DNA from 3 places in the Alteromonas sp. MmMcT2-5 genome. Region 1 is predicted to be linked to each of the others. Evidence: predicted binding sites of a transcription regulator. Region 1 holds the regulator's gene; each other region holds the start of a gene.
What was found. The regulator ArgR, encoded in region 1, controls arginine synthesis, uptake and breakdown. The targets are predictions, from matches to a motif close to ANTGAATANNTATTCANT.
Positions count from the first base shown of each region.

Region 1 (2,276 bases):
ATGACGCTATGCGATATACGAAAGATGATCTGGCACGTAACGCTATAGCGTCGACGATTCCGCTCGAAGACGTGCGTGCTGATGAGTTTGACGCGGTGTTCTATCCGGGGGGACACGGCCCGTTGTGGGACCTTTCTGACAATGTGCACTCGATAAAACTAATCGAAGACTTTATCGCAGCTAATAAACCCGTTGGGGCAGTATGCCACGCGTCAATTGCACTTAAAGACGTTAAAACGCCTGACGGTAAATATTTGGTCGAAGGGAAGTCGGTTACCGGTTTCTCGAACAGCGAGGAAGCAGCGGTGGAGCTTACTGACGTAGTGCCTTATCTGGTTGAAGATGAACTGGTTAAAAAAGGCGGTAAGTATGAGAGCGCCGACAATTTTGCTGTAAAAGTGTGTACCGACGGGTTACTGGTGACGGGACAGAATCCGCCGTCATCACGACCAGCAGCCGATGCGCTGATTAAGCTATTGAGTTAGCGTCAGCGAACAGCAGAATATATAGTGCCCTCAATGAGAGGGCACCGTTTTAAAAGTGTGGCTACCTAAACGTTCTCAAACAGGTCTTCAACACGTTGTCTTAGTTCTTCAATTCTAGACACATCCGCTGGCGCGATGAAAATAGTGTCGTCACCTGCAATGGTGCCCAAAACCCCGTCTTTCTTACTTAATGAGTCAAGCAAGCGCGCAATAAGCTGTGCAGCACCAGGGCTGGTTCTAATGATTACCATTACGTTGTTGTGAACGATATCCAGTACCAGCTGTTTAAGAGGGCTTTTAGCCGTAGGCATACCTAGCTCTGGAGGCAAGCAATACACCATGTCACCTCGGGCATTTCGCGTGCGTACCGCCCCGAATTTGCTTAGCATTCTAGAGATTTTAGATTGGCTGATGTTGTCGAAGCCTTGTGCTTTTAATGCATCAACAATTTCGCCCTGTGAACCGTAACTTTCTGCTTTAAGAATTTCTTTAAAAGCTTTGATGAGTAGCTCTTGTTTTGCGTTTGCCATTAGCGCTCTTTTCTTTTTTGAGGGTTATCGTTAGGAATTATATTTAGTATGCGTATATTGTGCCGTACAGGTAGACTTTGCGCAATTTCTTTGCATAATCATTCATGATAATGAATATCGAGATAAAATCGCCATAAATAACGTTAATAAGACGATCCGGTGATTGAGTTTTCCCCCGCGTTGCATTAGTGTGACGTTCCGTTTAAATACGTGAAGTAATCCCATAGGAGAAATGGTATGAAAGTAGCCGTGTTAGGTGCTGCCGGTGGTATTGGTCAGGCGCTGTCTTTGTTGTTGAAAACACAATTGCCAGCAGGTTCAGATTTAGCGCTTTACGACGTAGCGCCAGTTGTTCCTGGTGTTGCCGTTGATTTGAGCCACATCCCCACTGCGGTAAAAGTAACCGGTCACGGTAAAGATGACCTAGCTGATGCACTAACTGGAGCAGACGTTGTTCTAATTCCAGCGGGTATGCCTCGTAAGCCAGGTATGGATCGTTCTGATCTATTCAACATCAACGCCGGCATTGTTAAAAACCTAATTGAAGGTGTAGCTGATAACTGCCCGAACGCGTGTGTTGGTATCATCACTAACCCAGTTAACACTACTGTTGCTATTGCAGCTGAAACGCTTAAAGCAAAAGGCGTTTATGACAAGAACAAGCTTTTTGGTGTAACGACACTAGACGTTATCCGTGCTGAAACGTTTGTTGCTGAACTTAAAGGTGTAGACGTATCTTCTGTGCACGTACCGGTAATCGGTGGTCACTCTGGTACAACTATCCTTCCTCTACTTTCACAAGTTGAAGGCGTAGAGTTCACAGACGAAGAAGTTGCTAGCCTAACTACTCGTATCCAAAACGCGGGTACTGAAGTTGTTGAAGCTAAAGCGGGCGGTGGCTCTGCAACCCTATCAATGGGTCAAGCAGCGGCACGCTTCTGTCTATCACTAGTTGCAGCAATGCAAGGTGAGAACGTTGTTGAGTACACTTATGTACAAACTGACGACAGCGACGACGCAGCATTCTTTGCACACCCAGTTCGCCTAGGCGCAAACGGTGTTGAAGAAATCTTGCCATACGGCGAGCTAAGCGCATTCGAAGAAAAAGCGAAAAACGACATGCTTGAAGGCCTACGTGGCGACATCAAGCTAGGCGTTGACTTCGTAAACGGCTAATAGCGCTATTGGCGGGGAAGCCTGAAAAGGCAATCAAAACGTAGGCCCGCCGTGAATACGTCCATGTAGGCTTCGCCACCGCATC
Region 1 covers NZ_JAKRFB010000015.1:38,880-41,155, forward strand. Annotated here, with positions in the region: gene MHN09_RS08650 (type 1 glutamine amidotransferase domain-containing protein) at 1-485, shown strand, start outside; gene argR (transcriptional regulator ArgR) at 551-1,015, opposite strand; gene mdh (malate dehydrogenase) at 1,253-2,191, shown strand.

Region 2 (2,276 bases), on a different contig from region 1:
TTGGTATTTCTCATTTAACGCACAACCTAACAGCATGCCTTGACCACGTACTTCTTCAAATACGTTGTACTTTTCATTGATAGCACCTAGTAGTTCACGGAATAGGGCTTCTTTCTTAAGTACACCTTCAAGCACTTCTGGCTGGTTCACGATATCTAACGCTTTTTCCGCAACAGCACAGGCTAGTGGGTTACCACCGTAAGTACTACCGTGGGTACCTGGCTTAAGGTGTGCAGCGATGTCTGCTGTGGTAAGCATGGCACCAATTGGAAAGCCGCCACCAAGAGATTTTGCGGTTGTTAGGATATCAGGTGTTACGCCAAGACCCATATAGGCATAAAGGTGACCAGTACGACCAACACCCGACTGAACTTCGTCAAAAATAAGTAATGCGTTGTGCTTGTCACAAAGCTCGCGAACACCTTTTACGAAATCTACATCAGGTGGAATAATACCGCCTTCACCCTGAAGCGGTTCCATCATTACCGCGCAGGTTTTGTCAGAAATTAGCGCTTCAAAGGCAGCTAAATCGTTGTAGTCACAGTGGTCAACAGCGCCTGGCTTAGGACCAAAACCGTCAGAGTAAGCAGCTTGACCACCTACTGTTACGGTAAAGAAGGTACGGCCGTGGAAACCTTTGTTGAAAGCGATGATTTGGTTTTTGTCTTCACCGTGCTTGTCCAGCGCCCAGCGACGAGCTAGCTTCAATGCTGCTTCGTTCGCTTCTGCGCCTGAGTTTGCGAAGTAAACTCTATCTGAAAACGTTGCGTCATTTAGCTTTTTAGCTAAACGAAGGGCTGGCTCGTTAGTGAAAACGTTGCTTAAGTGCCAAAGCTTGCTGCCTTGTTCATTAAGAGCTTTCACAAGCTCTGGGTGACAGTGACCTAAAACGTTAACTGCAATACCGCCTGCAAAGTCGATGTACTCAGCTCCATCTTGATCCCATACGCGTGAACCTTCACCTCGAACAGGTACCATACCTGCTGGGTTATAGTTAGGAACCATTACATCATCAAATGTAGCGCGAGTTACGTTCATCTTTGTTACCTCTGCGTTGGGCGCCAATCACACTGTGTGATTTGGCCTATCGAATCTATGAGCACATTTTAGTACTACTTTGGTCGATAAGCGTTAATTGGGCGCGTAAAAACTAATCGGATTTGTTCAACAGTATGCCATTTTTTTTAACATTTGTCTTCTATGCAAAGGGCTGCAGCCCTTTATTTATAAGGACTGTGGCTTAATTTGCAGGAAAAGTGAATAACTATTAACTACTGGGCTATATCAATTAGTAATAATCAATTTTTGCGCTGAGAAAAGGGCTGCATACGGGTTTTAATGCACTGTGAGGCAATAAAAAAGGGGGGATAGGACTGGAAGCCTTACCTGTTTAATGTCGCTAAAAACGGGCAAGGCATTGAGCAACCGTCAATAATTTGGGGCATCATGCACATGAAATGAAAAAGGTGCATAACGAGTGCATGAATATCCACTAAAAAATTAATGATTCTCTTCGTTTTTCACCAAAGGAAGGGTGAAAATATCAATGGTTTTGAGTTTTTCGAGTGCACCTGCAGGGTAGCGTTGCTCCATGAAAAGCGGCTTTACTTCTTTCATTTCAACAAGCTTTAACTGATGTAACATCCGAATTTGTGTGTAGGTTCGGGCTTGATGAAGTACCTTACTGAGTGTTTTAGGCTGTGCGGGTACTTTATCGGCACACGCTCGCATAGGTTCTGCAATAGGCAAGCGCATTAAATGCATCCACTCCAGAATATCCGCGCTGACTGCATCTGCGAATTCTTGCTGTAGAGCAATAAGGTGGTTGGCTGAAGGAGCCACTTTGAGTAGCGCTTCATGTCGCTTTTGCTCTTTGTCTTTCTGGCATTCTTGCAACAGGTGTAGCTGAATTTTATCGAACAGTTTGAAGTAAAGTCTTGTTACGACACAACGCCCCAAATTACTAAGCATCGCAAGGGTATAAGCCTGGTTTTTGTTTAAATCCGTAAGTGCTGCAAGGCGTTTCGCCGTTATGGCAACGCCAGTCGTATAAGGCGTAAGCTTTTGTTTAATTAGCGGGTAAGGGTCGGTAATCTGAGGCATAGCGCGCTTTAAAATGAGCGACGGTATCAATGTGCGTAGGTTTTCAATACCCAAAAAGCTCAATGCTGTGCGCAGTGTCTCTACCACAATGATACGCCCACGGGAGTCTTTGCGTCTAAATTGTGGAGTATTCACTACAACGATTAGTTCATCATAAAGCCATGGCATGGTCG
Region 2 covers NZ_JAKRFB010000007.1:68,955-71,230, forward strand. Annotated here, with positions in the region: gene MHN09_RS05715 (aspartate aminotransferase family protein) at 1-1,038, opposite strand, end outside; gene MHN09_RS05720 (HDOD domain-containing protein) at 1,501-2,276, opposite strand, start outside.
Region 2: the regulator ArgR is predicted to act here: its motif matches at 1,256-1,273, upstream of MHN09_RS05715 (aspartate aminotransferase family protein).

Region 3 (2,276 bases), on a different contig from region 1:
GTGTAGCTCAGCTGGATAGAGTACCTGGCTACGAACCAGGCGGTCGGAGGTTCGAATCCTTCCACACGCGCCATATTGAAAAACCCACCTTTTTAGGTGGGTTTTTCATTTCTACTCCTTTTATTTTTGTTCTCTCCACTTTCGTCTAAGCGCGCTGTTTAAAATTTAAGCTAAACTTAATGTGTTTAACAGCAGTAAAGCGCGAGGTACGCTATGGCACATCCATCTACTACTTTTCGATTTTTAGCAGAACCTACCGACGTCAACTTTGGCGGTAACGTTCACGGTGGCATGCTCTCTATAACAGCTTAATGAAATGGATTGACCAAGCAGCCTATGCCTGTGCCGCGCAGTGGTCGAAATGCTATTGCGTTACAGTTTCATCGAACGGTATTCGCTTTATAAAGCCAATAAAGGTAGGTCAACTCGTAGAAATAACCGCATCGTTGGTACACACTGGTGCGTCAAGTATGCATATCTATGTTGTGGTTAAATCGGGCGACGCCACGGAAAACACTACGTCGGTCGCAAATCGCTGTTTTATAACTTTTATGGCGGTGGACTGTGAGGGAAACCCAGTAAATGTGCCTGCTTACGTACCCGAGGATGAACGACATATGCAGTTAGATTTATACCAGTCCGCATAGATAATCACTCACTCAGCGAGAGTTAAAATGTTCGTAATCGCGGCGTGTTACCGTAGGTATAGTGGTTCTACATCAAGGTGACACAACAAAGAGTACGGACATTTTAAACTCGCCCTTTGGGAAGGTCTGGCAAGCTTCCTAGCTGCATTCTGGGAATTTGAAAGGGAACAGCCATTCCTGCATTCCCACGCTTTGCTAGGAAACTTGCCAGCGCCTTCTGAGTGGGCGATTATCTATGCGGATTGGTATTGTTGGCGATGCATGCGAAAGATTTCGCTAAACAGCTAGACAGTGACTTTACGGAAAATATAGGCTTGCATTAAGGCGTGAGTATAAATGAACGTAAACGTAGATTGCTGGCATCGGCAACGCTTATGCTAATTCCTAAAATATACTTTTGTTGCAAATTTATTAAAGAATAATGCATTAAGTTTCATTTTTGGCGGGTTTTATTCATTTTAAAGTGGTTTTTTATGCTGCTTTGTTGTGTTTTGAAAAACCACGTGATACTTATTCAGGTACAAAATAACAACAGGATTGAATATGAATTCGGGATCCGTCGCTAGCCTGCTCTTTGAAGCGGGTTCTCTTATGCTTATAGGAATGGTATTTGTTTTCTCATTCTTAGGGCTTCTTATTGTGGGTATTCATCTCATTGCCCGATTTTGTGAAGCTTTTCCCGGTGAAACAGCAGAGCCTTCAGCTCATTTAAAAGGGCCTTCAGCTAATTTGAGTCGAAACAATCAAGCGGTACAACCAGGAATAGACGGAAACGTTATCGCAGCTATTTCTGCCGCAATTCATACCCATCGCCAAAATTCTAAAAAATAAAGCCTAATCAGGAGTTACCATGTCTAAGCCTCTGGCCCTTACCGAGCTGGTTCTGCGTGATGCCCACCAATCCCTTCTTGCTACGCGCATGCGTATTGAAGATATGCTTCCCATAGCGGAAAAACTAGATAAAGCTGGCTTTTGGTCAGTTGAATCTTGGGGTGGTGCTACATTTGATGCCTGTATTCGTTATTTAGGGGAAGACCCTTGGGAGCGCATCAGAAAGCTAAAAGCAGCCATGCCTAACACGAAACAGCAAATGCTGTTGCGTGGTCAAAACCTATTGGGTTACCGCCATTATGCTGACGATGTTGTCACTCGCTTTGTAGAGCGTGCTCACGAAAGTGGCGTAGATGTATTTAGAATTTTTGATGCCATGAATGACATTAGAAATTTGAAAACCGCAATAAAAGCGACCATAGACAGTGGCGCTCACGCGCAAGGGACAATTTCTTATACGGTAAGCCCTGTGCACAATCTTAAGCTTTGGCTCGAAATGGCGAAACAGCTTGAAGACCTAGGGGTTCATTCTATCTGCGTAAAAGATATGGCTGGGCTTTTAAAACCGTACGAGTGCGAGGCATTGATTACCGGATTAAAAGAAACGGTTGATGTACCTATTGCCATGCAGTGCCATGCCACAACAGGGTTGAGTACGGCGACGTATCAAAAAGCTATCGATGCCGGCATTGATATGCTGGACACGGCTATTTCTTCAATGAGCATGACTTATGGTCATAGTGCAACTGAGACCATGGTTTCTATCGTAGAAGGTACAGAGCGCGATACGGGTATTGC
Region 3 covers NZ_JAKRFB010000001.1:218,585-220,860, forward strand. Annotated here, with positions in the region: tRNA gene MHN09_RS01000 (tRNA-Arg) at 1-73, shown strand, start outside; partial or broken gene MHN09_RS01005 (acyl-CoA thioesterase) at 214-647, shown strand; gene MHN09_RS01010 (OadG family transporter subunit) at 1,191-1,478, shown strand; gene oadA (sodium-extruding oxaloacetate decarboxylase subunit alpha) at 1,498-2,276, shown strand, end outside.
Region 3: the regulator ArgR is predicted to act here: its motif matches at 1,058-1,075, upstream of MHN09_RS01010 (OadG family transporter subunit).